3 regions of the Erwinia sp. AK-PDG3-5 genome follow, and region 3 is predicted to be linked to each of the others. Evidence: riboswitches for the same ligand, from Rfam matches in the RefSeq annotation. Region 3 holds a riboswitch; each other region holds the start of a gene.
The links. A riboswitch is a leader RNA that binds a small molecule or an ion and turns the genes downstream of it on or off. The one in region 3 is predicted to bind thiamine pyrophosphate.
Positions count from the first base shown of each region.

Region 1: linked by a shared signal. The riboswitch ahead of tenA (thiaminase II) and the one ahead of thiB (thiamine ABC transporter substrate binding subunit) in region 3 are both predicted to bind thiamine pyrophosphate.
Region 2: linked by a shared signal. The riboswitch ahead of thiM (hydroxyethylthiazole kinase) and the one ahead of thiB (thiamine ABC transporter substrate binding subunit) in region 3 are both predicted to bind thiamine pyrophosphate.

Region 1 covers NZ_CM165967.1:1,882,035-1,885,809, reverse strand. The annotation lists gene AC1UKS_RS08605 (FAD-binding oxidoreductase) at 1-723, shown strand, start outside; gene AC1UKS_RS08600 (TonB-dependent receptor) at 875-2,149, shown strand; TPP riboswitch at 2,268-2,372, shown strand; gene tenA (thiaminase II) at 2,437-3,132, shown strand; gene AC1UKS_RS08590 (ABC transporter ATP-binding protein) at 3,129-3,775, shown strand, end outside.
Region 2 covers NZ_CM165967.1:1,652,318-1,656,092, forward strand. The annotation lists gene AC1UKS_RS07485 (S8 family peptidase) at 1-1,658, opposite strand, end outside; TPP riboswitch at 1,949-2,051, shown strand; gene thiM (hydroxyethylthiazole kinase) at 2,087-2,872, shown strand; gene thiD (bifunctional hydroxymethylpyrimidine kinase/phosphomethylpyrimidine kinase) at 2,869-3,669, shown strand.
Region 3 covers NZ_CM165967.1:3,893,963-3,897,737, forward strand. The annotation lists gene sgrR (HTH-type transcriptional regulator SgrR) at 1-1,596, shown strand, start outside; TPP riboswitch at 1,632-1,738, shown strand; gene thiB (thiamine ABC transporter substrate binding subunit) at 1,780-2,766, shown strand; gene thiP (thiamine/thiamine pyrophosphate ABC transporter permease ThiP) at 2,742-3,775, shown strand, end outside.

The sequences.
Region 1 (3,775 bases), 2.0 Mb from region 3:
CTGGATGTGTTCGACGACTTCACCGATGCGCTGGACTATGCTAATGCCTTCGCGCGCTCGCCAGGGCTGGTGAAACGCCAGCTTGCGCTGTTCGCCGCACCGATCCCAAGCTATTTCACCCATCTGAACGGCAACTACCGGGCCACGCAGCATGCGGTGATAGGCGTGATTGCGGAGCAAAGTGAAGGCCTGTGCAGCGGACTGTTAGAAAAGTATCGCGGCCAGAATGCCGTGCGCCAGACGGCGGACGAGGCGCGTGAAGCCAACGCCTCGCTGATGGAATATTGCTGGAACCACACCACGCTGCATGCGCTGAAAGTGGACAGCACCCTGACCTATTTGCAGACGGCGTTCAATTATTCCACCTATCATCAGCAGATTATTGCCATGGCGGAATTGTTCGGCGATGAAGTTATTTCCCATATTGAATTCCTGCGTGACAACGATAGCAATATCACTGCCAGCGGATTACAATTAATTCGCTATTCCAGTGAAGAAAGATTGAACGAAATAATGCAGACATTCCGCGACCATGATGTAAAAATAAACAATCCTCATGTCTTTACCATTGAAGAAGGTAAGCAAGGGGAAATTAAGGCCGAGGTGGTGTCAGTTAAAAAGGCGCTGGATCCGGCAGGACTGCTCAACCCAGGCAAGCTGCAGGGTTGGGACGTGCGCGACACCCTGGAATTACTAAGCGATCCGCTGTCACTGAATAAATGAAATCAGCATAAAATTAATTACAGTGAGTAAATAACGTGCGTAGCTAAAATAACGCGCTCGCCACCGGACGGTTTTACGGGATACCAAAAAAAATTATTCGGCATTTTTTGCTGCGGGCAGATCATTTTCAAATTTTGACAGGAAGCTATTAATGAAAACAAAGAAGGTCAACTTTGCGCTAAAGTTGGGTGCACTCGTCGTCTCTCAAGCTTTATTAATGGGTCACGCGCTGGCCGCGACACCGGTTTCGGATTGTGATGCCGGTGTGGCCGATTCACTGACCGAAATGTTTACCTGCGGCTCGGTCCATGGCAGCCTGCGCAGCCTCTATTATTCCACCCACAACGCCTATTTCTCGCCGGGCTATTCGCAGGACACCGTCAGTTACGGCGGCAGCGTGAAGTATGCCACCGCGGAATATTATGGCCTGAGCCTTGGCGTCAGCGGCATTTTGCAACGCGGCATCTCGCATAATGATGACCATCTGATCGGTGAACTGGGGCCAAATGAGACCGGCGTCGGCGAAGCCTATCTGAGCTGGCACTATCAGGACTTCCGTATCACCGCCGGTGACCAGCGTATCAATATCCCGTTTATTGGCGACTACGACTGGCGCATCACCCCGATCCTGTTCCGCGGTGTCGACGCCAATTATGGCGACAGCGATAACTTCCTGCACGCCACCAAAATCACCCGCTACAAACCCTGGGGTGACGATCAGTTTCTCGACACCACCGCCTACACCGACGCCGATGGCCGTACTAACGGCATGTGGGGCATCGGCGGCGGACGCGCCCTCAAGCTGGATGATAAAAAGCTGACCGGCCAGCTGTGGTACGAAGAATACAATAACTACACCAGGATGGTTTACGCCGACAGCTTCCTGTCGTGGTCGGAAAATCCGTTGCAGCCCAAAATTGGCGTGCAGTTTATTCGCGGCCTGAGTCAGGGCGACGCGCTGGCGGGCGAAGTAAACAGCACCAGCTACGGCGCGCAGTATGCGATGAATTTTGTGCCGTCATTGCGCTGGTCACTGAACTGGGACCATATCGCCGCCAGTGAGAATGCCTATGGCAACGGTGCGCTGGTGACGCCTTATGCCCATAACACCTCGTCAGGCCCGTATTTCGCCCAACCGTTCTTCACCAGTACCCAGGATTTGGGGAGCGGCAACGCCTACTCCACCGATCTGAACTGGACCGCCAACAGCAATATTTCCCTCGGCAGCCGTTACTCGTTTATGGATTTGACCGCCAGCGCCGGCGCGTCGAGCAGCAATCAGTCGGAGTACCTGATTTACGGCACCTACAGCTTTGATGGCGTGCTGAAAGGGCTGAGCCTGACCGACTTTGTCGGCGTGCAAACCACCTCAACCTCTGACAAGAACTTCTGGCAGAACCGCTTAGCGTTAGAATATGATTTTTAAGCCAAAACAGGCTTAGTGGCGCTTAAACAACGGCTTTCGTAAGAAAGCCGTTTTGCATCATGGCGCTGACTCAGCCGCCAGCCATCGATTGTAATCAAAAAGTAAATATCGTATAACAAGCCTCTCCGAGGGGTGTCCTGTATGGGCTGAGATGGCGACGTTAGCCGGACCCTTTGAACCTGATCTGGGTCATGCCAGCGAAGGGACGGTTGGCAATAGCCCGATTTTCGATCATTGCCTGTTCAACCCTCTGCACGCCCGGATCTCCACTCACTTTTGGAGGTCCCATGTCTGACAACATGTTTTCCCGTGGTCTTTATGGCCAGCTTCGCCAGCAGGCCGCGGCTGACTGGCAGCACTACGTTAACCACCCTTTTCTTCAGCAGTTGGCCCAGGGCACGCTGCCCGAAAGCGCGTTTCGGCGCTATCTGACGCAAGACTATCTGTTCCTGATCCATTTCGCCCGTGCCTATGCCCTGCTGGTTAGCAAATTTCGCACCTTGCCCGAAATGCGGGCGGCTACCGCCTCGCTGAATGCCATCGTCGCCGAGCTGCCGCTGCATGTTGGTTACTGCACGCAATGGGGCATCAGCGAAAGCCAGATGCGCAATGAACAGGAAGCACCCGAAACCCTCAACTACACCCGCTATGTGCTGGATATCGGCCAGTCCGGCGACGCGCTGGATCTGCTTGCTGCGCTGCTTCCCTGCGTCGCGGGCTATGCCGAAATAGGCCTCGGCCTGTTGCACAATCCCGCCACCGTTACCGAAGGCAATCCCTACCGCTCGTGGATCGCCAACTACGGCGATGAAAGCTATCTGGCCAGCGTACAACGGGCGATTGATCTGCTGGAAACGGTCGGGGTCCAGCGCGGCGCACAAAGTCGTCTGCCGGAGCTTTCAAACATCTTCACCACCGCCACCCGGCTGGAAAGCGCCTTCTGGCAGATGGGCCTTAATGCCAGTTTGAGCAACGAGGGATGAACAGTCACGACATTGCCCGTGGCGTGATACCGCCAGGGATTCAGGTGCGCGATCTGACCCTGCGCTACGGCGCACGGACGGTGTTTGAACGGCTGAACGTCAATATCACCGGCGGTCAGTTTGCCGCGATGCTCGGAGCCAGCGGCGTTGGCAAAACCAGCCTGCTGAAGATCATAGCCGGGCTGGCGCTGTCGACGTCAGGCACGGTCAGCGGCAGCGACGGCCTGCCGGTTCAGGGACGCGTGGCCTATATGGGGCAGCAGGATTTGCTCTATCCGTGGCTGACCGTTCGCGACAATATCAGCCTCGCCTCACGCCTGCGCGGTGAGAAGCCCGATCGCGAGTGGGCTGACGAACTGACGGATCGCGTCGGGCTTAGCGGGTATGGCGACAGCCTGCCTGCCGCGCTGTCCGGCGGCATGCGGCAGCGTGCCGCGCTGGCCCGCACGCTTTATCAGCGTCAGCCGATGGTGCTGATGGATGAGCCCTTTTCAGCGCTGGATGCCATCACACGCACCACCATCCAGACGCTGGCCTCAACGTTACTGACCGGCCACACGGTATTACTGATCACCCACGATCCGCTGGAGGCCTGCCGCCTTAGCCACCAGCTGTTGGTGCTGTCTGCGGCCGGGATTGATGA
Region 2 (3,775 bases), 2.2 Mb from region 3:
CTGGTGTTAACGCGTTGGAAATTCCCCACCACGCTGTTGGCGCTATAGGCCACCGTGCCATTCAGGAACACGCCGCTATCAACGGTGGTGAACTGGCCACTGATACCCTGACCACTTTGCAACAGGGTTTCTGAGTTTTGCACAATGTAGGTGCTGGACGGAATGGTGACCTGAAGGGCCCCGTTCAGTGACGCCGCGCCAGAAACGGTCAGAGGCTGCGAAAGCGTAACGCGCAGTGTGCCATCAGCAGTTTGTTGATAGCTGCCGACCACATGGAGTCCGCCAGCGGTGGTGGTAAAGACCGTACCGGCGTTATTCAGGCTGCCACCAATCGTGCCGCTACCCGCCAACTGTCCGCTGCCGGATACCCGTACATCGCTGGCGACGCTACCGTCGATAACCAACCGGTTACTGGTGATCTGGGTAATACCGGTATAGGTATTTTGTCCGGTGAGCGTCAGTACGCCGCCGGCATCGCTGGCACCACTGATAATCAGTCCACCATTGCCGCTGATATCATTGGCAAAGGTATAACTCCCTGCACTCAGTGCCGCGGAAAAATCGGCGTTATAAAACATGCCGGGGCCGTTCAGCGCCTTATCGACATCCACGTTACCCCAGCCAAAGGTGTCGTTATACGGACGGCCATTAGCGGTATCGGCGGCAACACCCGCCACCGCGTCACTGTGATAATCTGCGGTGGTGAGCAGGGTTTGCTGCAGGTTATACCCCGTCATCCAGGGAAACTGGGCGGAGACCCGGGCGGCAGCACCGGCAACGCGCGGCGCGGCAAAAGAGGTGCCATATTTACGGGCGAGGGTTCCGTCGTCCTGCAGATAATCCGCATAGCCTTCGGCAGTCAGACACCAGGCCGCAGCGTTGCCACAGGCATCAAACACGGCTAATTCTGGCGGCCTGCTGCCCTGGGCGACGTTATAGCCAGGCAGGTAGCCGGTGACTGCAATCAGGCCTTTTTGCAGACTGGCATCGTTATAAATCAACGGCACCTGCGCGTTAGGTGACGGCGTGGCGCCGCCGTTGTTGCCCGTCACCACCACCGCCAGCGCATCTGCTTTAACAACCTCACTGAGGCTGTCATACAGCAGCTGGTAACGGCCGCTGTCCCGGGCGCTTTGCAGTTCTGCAGCGGTCGAGTAACGCTCATCGGAGGCGTAAGACATATTGATGATTTTTACGCCGTTGCTCAGTAAACCACTGACTGCCCGCTGGGTATCCGTGTAGTAAAAGAGGTTATTGCTGGAGGCCTGAGCGATATACAGTTCGCTATCGGGTGCCACACCGCCGGCAAACGTTCCCTGAGCCAGCCCAGCCAGCGTTAAAGCGACAATCGTGCCATGTCCGGGACTGCCCACGTTATCGTTCAGGGTCTGACTGGCACCGGCCAGCCAGGACGTGAAGGAAACATTGGCATAGTTGATGTCCGAACGCCCAGCCTGCAAACCCGAGTCAATAATCCCGACTTTCACCTTGCCATTGCTGGTTGACGTAACCGGAGGCGTTGAAGCGACGGGTTGATTGACGGTTTCCGGCGTGACCGTTGGAGTGCTGTTACTGCTGCTTCCGCCGCCACCTCCACCGCCGCAGCCAGTGAGCAATACGGTGCCGATTAATACTGATAATAAAGATAATTTTGGCATCGCGGGAGAAGATACGGGTGAATAATGGGCAAGCATGGGCTACCTCGAATAAATGAAACAACGGCATCCATGTTGTGAACAAAGAGCGTCAATACCCACAGGGGCGGATTGGCCTTAATTTATCTGCAGATCGGTTTTTTAATCGTCGGAATAGCCACCGATAATCCTGATTATTGCTGGGATACTGAGCGGATTGAGCGTGGCTGGGGCGGTGGAATCTTAATCTGATAGTGGACAGGGGGATGGTAAAGAAAAGCGCCATCCCGTAATCTGGCGGCTGATAGCACGTAGTAAATGACTCGGGGTGCCGTTTCTTTCCAAAGAAAGGGCTGAGAAAAACCCGTCGAACCTGAACTGGATAATGCCAGCGGAGGGAAGTCAGATGCCTGACCGCATCGCCTTCTTGATCGCCGGTTGGGAGTTGTACCATGAACCAACCTCATACCTTTGTCGCGGCGGATGCCGCTGTCTCACTCGACCTCTTTCGTAAAAAATCGCCGTTAATTCATTGCCTGACCAACGATGTGGTGCAGACTTTTACTGCTAACGTGCTGCTGGCGCTCGGGGCCTCCCCGGCAATGGTGGTTGATCCCGACGAAGCCGCACAGTTCAGCGCCATTGCCGATGCGCTGCTGGTCAACGTCGGCACGCTCACCCATTGCCGCAGTGCAGCGATGCTGGCTGCCGTGCACGCGGCCGGAATGGCGCAGCGCGCCTGGACGCTGGATCCGGTTGCCGTTGGCGCATTGACCTTCCGCACTGAATTCTGTCAGCAGCTGCTGGAACACCGTCCTGCGGCTATTCGCGGCAACGCCTCTGAAATCATGGCGCTGGCCCGCCAGGCCGCCTCCGGGCGCGGCGTCGACAGTCTGCATGACTCGGCACTGGCGCTGGACGCCGCCCGCCTGCTGGCCAGCACCACCGGCGCCATCGTTGCGGTCACCGGCGAAACGGATTACGTCACCGATGGCGAACGGGTTTTGGCGGTTGCGGGCGGCTCGCCGCTGATGACCCGCGTGGTCGGCACCGGCTGCGCGCTGTCTGCGGTGGTGGCCGGATTTGCCGCGCTGCCTGGCGACCGGTTAACGCACGTTGCCAGCGCCTGCCGGATAATGAGCCTGGCAGGCGAACGCGCGGCGATGGCGGCAGCGGGTCCCGGCAGTTTTGTTGCGCTGTTCCTCGACGCGCTGTTTACTCTGGAGGTTCAGGGATGAAGCGCATCAACGCCCTGAGCATTGCCGGTACCGATCCCAGCGGTGGCGCGGGCATTCAGGCCGATCTGAAAACCTTCTCGGCGCTGGGTACCTATGGCACCACCGTGATCACCGCGCTGGTGGCGCAGAATACCTGTGGCGTGCAGTCGGTTTACCGCATCGAGCCCGATTTTGTCGCGGCACAATTACATTCCGTGCTGAGCGACGTGCGCATCGACAGCGTAAAAATCGGCATGTTGGCCGACAGCGATATCGTCGAGGTGGTAGCTGTAGGACTGAAGGACTCTGCCGTGCCGTGGATTGTGCTGGATACGGTGATGCTGGCGAAAAGTGGCGATCCGCTGCTTTTGCCGGCGGCTGTTGCCACGCTGCGTGAATGCCTGTTGCCGCAGGTTTCACTGATCACGCCAAATCTGCCGGAAGCGGCGGCGCTGCTGGAGTGTCCGGTTGCCACTCACGAAGACGAGATGCGGCGACAGGGAAGGGCGCTGTTAGCGCTGGGTTGCCAGGCGGTGCTGATGAAAGGTGGGCATCTGAGCGATGCCGAAAGCCCGGACTGGCTGTTTACCCGCCAGCTGGAGCAGCGTTTTACCGCGCCGCGCGTGCCAACCAGGCATACCCATGGCACCGGCTGTACGCTCTCCGCTGCGCTGGCCGCGCTGCGACCACGGCATGATGACTGGGTGTCGACAGTGCACGAAGCCAAGGGCTGGTTACAGGGCGCGCTGGAGCAGGCCGATTCGCTGGAAGTCGGCAAAGGCATCGGCCCGGTGCACCATTTTCATCGCTGGTGGTAGCAGGCGATGAGAAAAGTTTTCACTGGGATCGTTCTGAAAAATGGAGTCAGCAATTTGCCTTAATGTCCGGTTAGGGTCCACGCTGTTGGGGTCAGAAATCATTCAT
Region 3 (3,775 bases):
GAGACGACGCTCAACGATTTGGCGGTACAACTGAGCTGCTCCCGCCGGCATATGCGCAACCTGCTGAATGCAATGCAGGACCAGGGCTGGCTTGAATGGCAGGCGGAAGCCGGGCGGGGAAAACGCTCCAGGCTCAGCTTCCATTACACCGGGCTGGCATTGCAACAGCAGCGGGCGGAAGAGTTGCTGGAGAACGATCGCATCGACCAGCTGGTGCAACTGGTGGGCGATAAAAACGCGGTCAGACAGATGCTGATCTCGCATCTTGGCCGCAGTTTCCGCCAGGGAAAACATATCCTGCGGGTGATGTACTATCGCTCGTTATTGAATCTGTTACCCGGTACGCCGCTGCGTCGTTCTGAAACCCACCTTGCCCGTCAGATTTTTAGCAGTCTGACGCGGATAAATGAGGAAAATGGGGAAATCGAAGCCGATATTGCGCACCACTGGCAGCAGCTCTCTCCGCTGCACTGGCGGTTTTATCTGCGCCCGGCGATCCACTTTCATCATGGTCGCGAGCTGGAGATGGCCGACATTATCAGCAGCCTTGAGCGACTGAAGCCCCAGCGCCTGTATGCCCATTTCGATCGCATCGAGTCCTCAGCGCCCTGGACGCTGGATATTCATCTGCATCAGCCCGACAACTGGCTTCCCTGGCTGCTGGGCAGCGTCAGCACCATGATCCTGCCAAAAGAGTGGCCCTTCCTCGCGGACTTCGCCCGTCAGCCGATTGGCACCGGCCCGTATGCGGTGGTGCGCAATCAGACCACCCAACTGAGGATCCAGGCGTTTGATGACTATTTTGGTTACCGCGCGCTGATTGATGAAGTGAATATCTGGGTGCTGCCGGAAATCAGTGATGAGCTGGTTTATGCCGGGGTTAAGCTGGAAGGCAAAGGGCTGGAAGAAAAGTCAGAAGAGAGTCGTCTGGAAGAAGGCTGCTATTTCCTGCTGTTTGACCAGCGATCCGAACAGGGTCGCGATGAACAAATCCGTCGCTGGGTCAGCACGCTGTTCAACCCGATCGCCCTGCTGAACCATGCCGGTATTGGCTATCAACGCTACTGGTTCCCGGCTTATGGCCTGCTGCCGCGCTGGCATCATCGCCGCGATATGGCTGCCAGCCAGAAGCCCGACGGGCTGACCACCCTGACGCTGACCTGGTATAACGATCACGTCGAGCATCAGGGCATCGCTAATGCGTTACGGCCGATCCTCGCCGAACAGGGTGTGGAGTTGATCACCCAACAGGTCGATTATGACGTCTGGCACCGCGGCGAAGCCGAAAGCGATATCTGGCTTGGCAGCGCCAACTTCACCCTGCCGCTGGAATTTTCCGTGTTTGCGCTGCTGTACGAAATCCCACTGGTTCACCACTGCGTGACGCTGGACTGGGAAAAGGATGCGCAACTCTGGCGCGAACAGAAGCTGCCGCTGGCCGACTGGGGCAAGCAGCTGATCAACACCTGGACGCTGCATCCGCTGTTCCATCACTGGCTGCTGCTGGAAGGTCAACGCAGCATGCGCGGGGTCAGAATGAATATGCTGGGCTGGTTTGATTTTAAATCCGCCTGGTTCGCCCCTGACGACGCATGATGCTTTCGTTACCCAGCGGAAATCACTAGAATAGGCCGTTCTCAACGGGGTGCGTTCGCGGTGTTTCACTGCCAGCGCTGAGACAAACCCGTCGAACCTGATCCGGATAATGCCGGCGTAGGGATTTGAGACTCTCCAGATTGCTCAGATCCTTTGCGACACCTAACTTTCAAGGAACGCAAAGTGTTAAAAAAAGTTCTGCCTTTACTGATCCTCAGCACCTTTCCGGCCTTCGCGGCTAAACCCGTCCTGACTGTTTATACCTACGACTCATTTTCCGCTGACTGGGGACCGGGTCCTGCCATCAAAAAGGCGTTTGAAGCGGACTGCGGCTGCGAGCTGAAATACGTGGCGCTGGAAGACGGCGTCTCGCTGCTTAACCGTCTGCGGATGGAAGGCAAAAACAGCAAGGCCGACGTGGTGCTGGGCCTCGATAACAATCTGCTGGATGCGGCAGAGAAAACCGGCCTGTTCGCACCAGGCCAGGTGGATACCAGTAAGGTCATCGTTCCGGGTGGCTGGAACGATAAGACCTTTGTGCCGTATGACTATGGCTGGTTCGCCTTTGTGTACGATAAAACCAAGCTGCAAAATCCACCCACCAGCCTGAAAGAGTTGGTCAACAGCGACAAGCCGTTAAAGATTATTTATGAAGATCCCCGCACCAGCACCCCGGGCCTCGGCCTGCTGTTGTGGATGCAGAAAGTGTTCGGCGATAAGGCACCGGAAGCCTGGCAGAAGCTGGCGAAGAAAACCGTCACCGTCACCAAAGGCTGGAGCGAAGCTTACGGGCTGTTCCTCAAGGGTGAAGGCGATATGGTGCTGAGCTACACCACCTCTCCGGCTTACCACCTGATTGAAGAGAAGAAATCGCAGTATGCCGCCGCCAATTTCAGCGAAGGTCACTACCTGCAGGTAGAAGTGGCCGGGCAGCTGAAAAGCAGCAAACAGCCGGAACTGGCGCAGAAATTCATGAAATTTATGCTGGATAAACCGTTCCAGGACAGCATCCCAACCGGCAACTGGATGTATCCGGTGGTGAAAAGCACGCTACCTGCAGGTTTCGATACCCTGACCGTCCCGTCCAACTCGCTGCAATACACGCCACAGGAAGTCGCCAGCCAACGTAGCCAATGGATCAGTGCATGGCAACGCGCCGTCAGCCGCTGATTGCTGGCCCGTTGGTGCCCGGTGCGCTGGCGGCGACGCTGCTGGTCGCCGTGGCCCTGACCGCATTCAGCGCGCTATGGCTGAGTGCACCGGCGATCCACTGGCGGGAGCTCTGGCAGGATGACTATCTCTGGCACGTCCTGCGCTTCTCCTTCTGGCAGGCCTTTCTTTCCGCAGTACTGGCGGTTGGGCCGGCGATCCCGCTGGCCCGCGCGCTTTACCGACGCCGCTTCCCCGGCCGGGACACGCTGTTAAGACTCTGCGCGATGACGCTGGTGTTGCCGGTGTTAGTGGCGGTATTTGGCATCCTCAGCGTCTATGGCCGCACGGGCTGGCTGGCCGATCTCTGCGCGTTGCTGGGCATTCCCTATACCTTCACGCCCTATGGCTTACAGGGCATTTTGCTGGCGCATGTGTTCTTTAATTTGCCGTTAGCCGCGCGTCTGCTGCTGCAGGCGCTGGAACAGATCCCCGGTGAGCAGCGCCAGCTGGCCGCTCAGCTGGGATTGCGCGGCTGGAACCATTTCATGGTGGTCGAATGGCCCTGGCTGCGGCGGCAAATCCTGCCTGCCGGCGCGCTGATTTTTATGCTCTGTTTTGCCAGCTTCGCAACCGTACTGTCGCTGGGCGGCGGACCAAAAGCCACCACCATCGAACTGGCGATCTTCCAGGCGCTGAACTTTGATTACGATCCGGGCCGTGCCGCCCTGCTGGCGATGATTCAGATGGTCTGCTGTCTCGGATTGGTGATGTTAAGTCAGTGGCTCAGCAAAGCGATTCCGTCGGGCACGGCAAGCATCAACGGCTGGCGAAATCCTGAAGACAGCGGGCGCGCCAAAGTGTGGGATGCGCTGTTAATCTTCGCCGCGCTGTTTTTATTACTGCCGCCGCTGCTGGCGGTCATCGTGGATGGCCTGAATCAGGGGCTGCCCGCGGTACTACGCCAACCGGCGCTGTGGCAGGCCACCTTCACCTCAATACGCATTGCGCTTGGCGCGGGGTTGCTGTG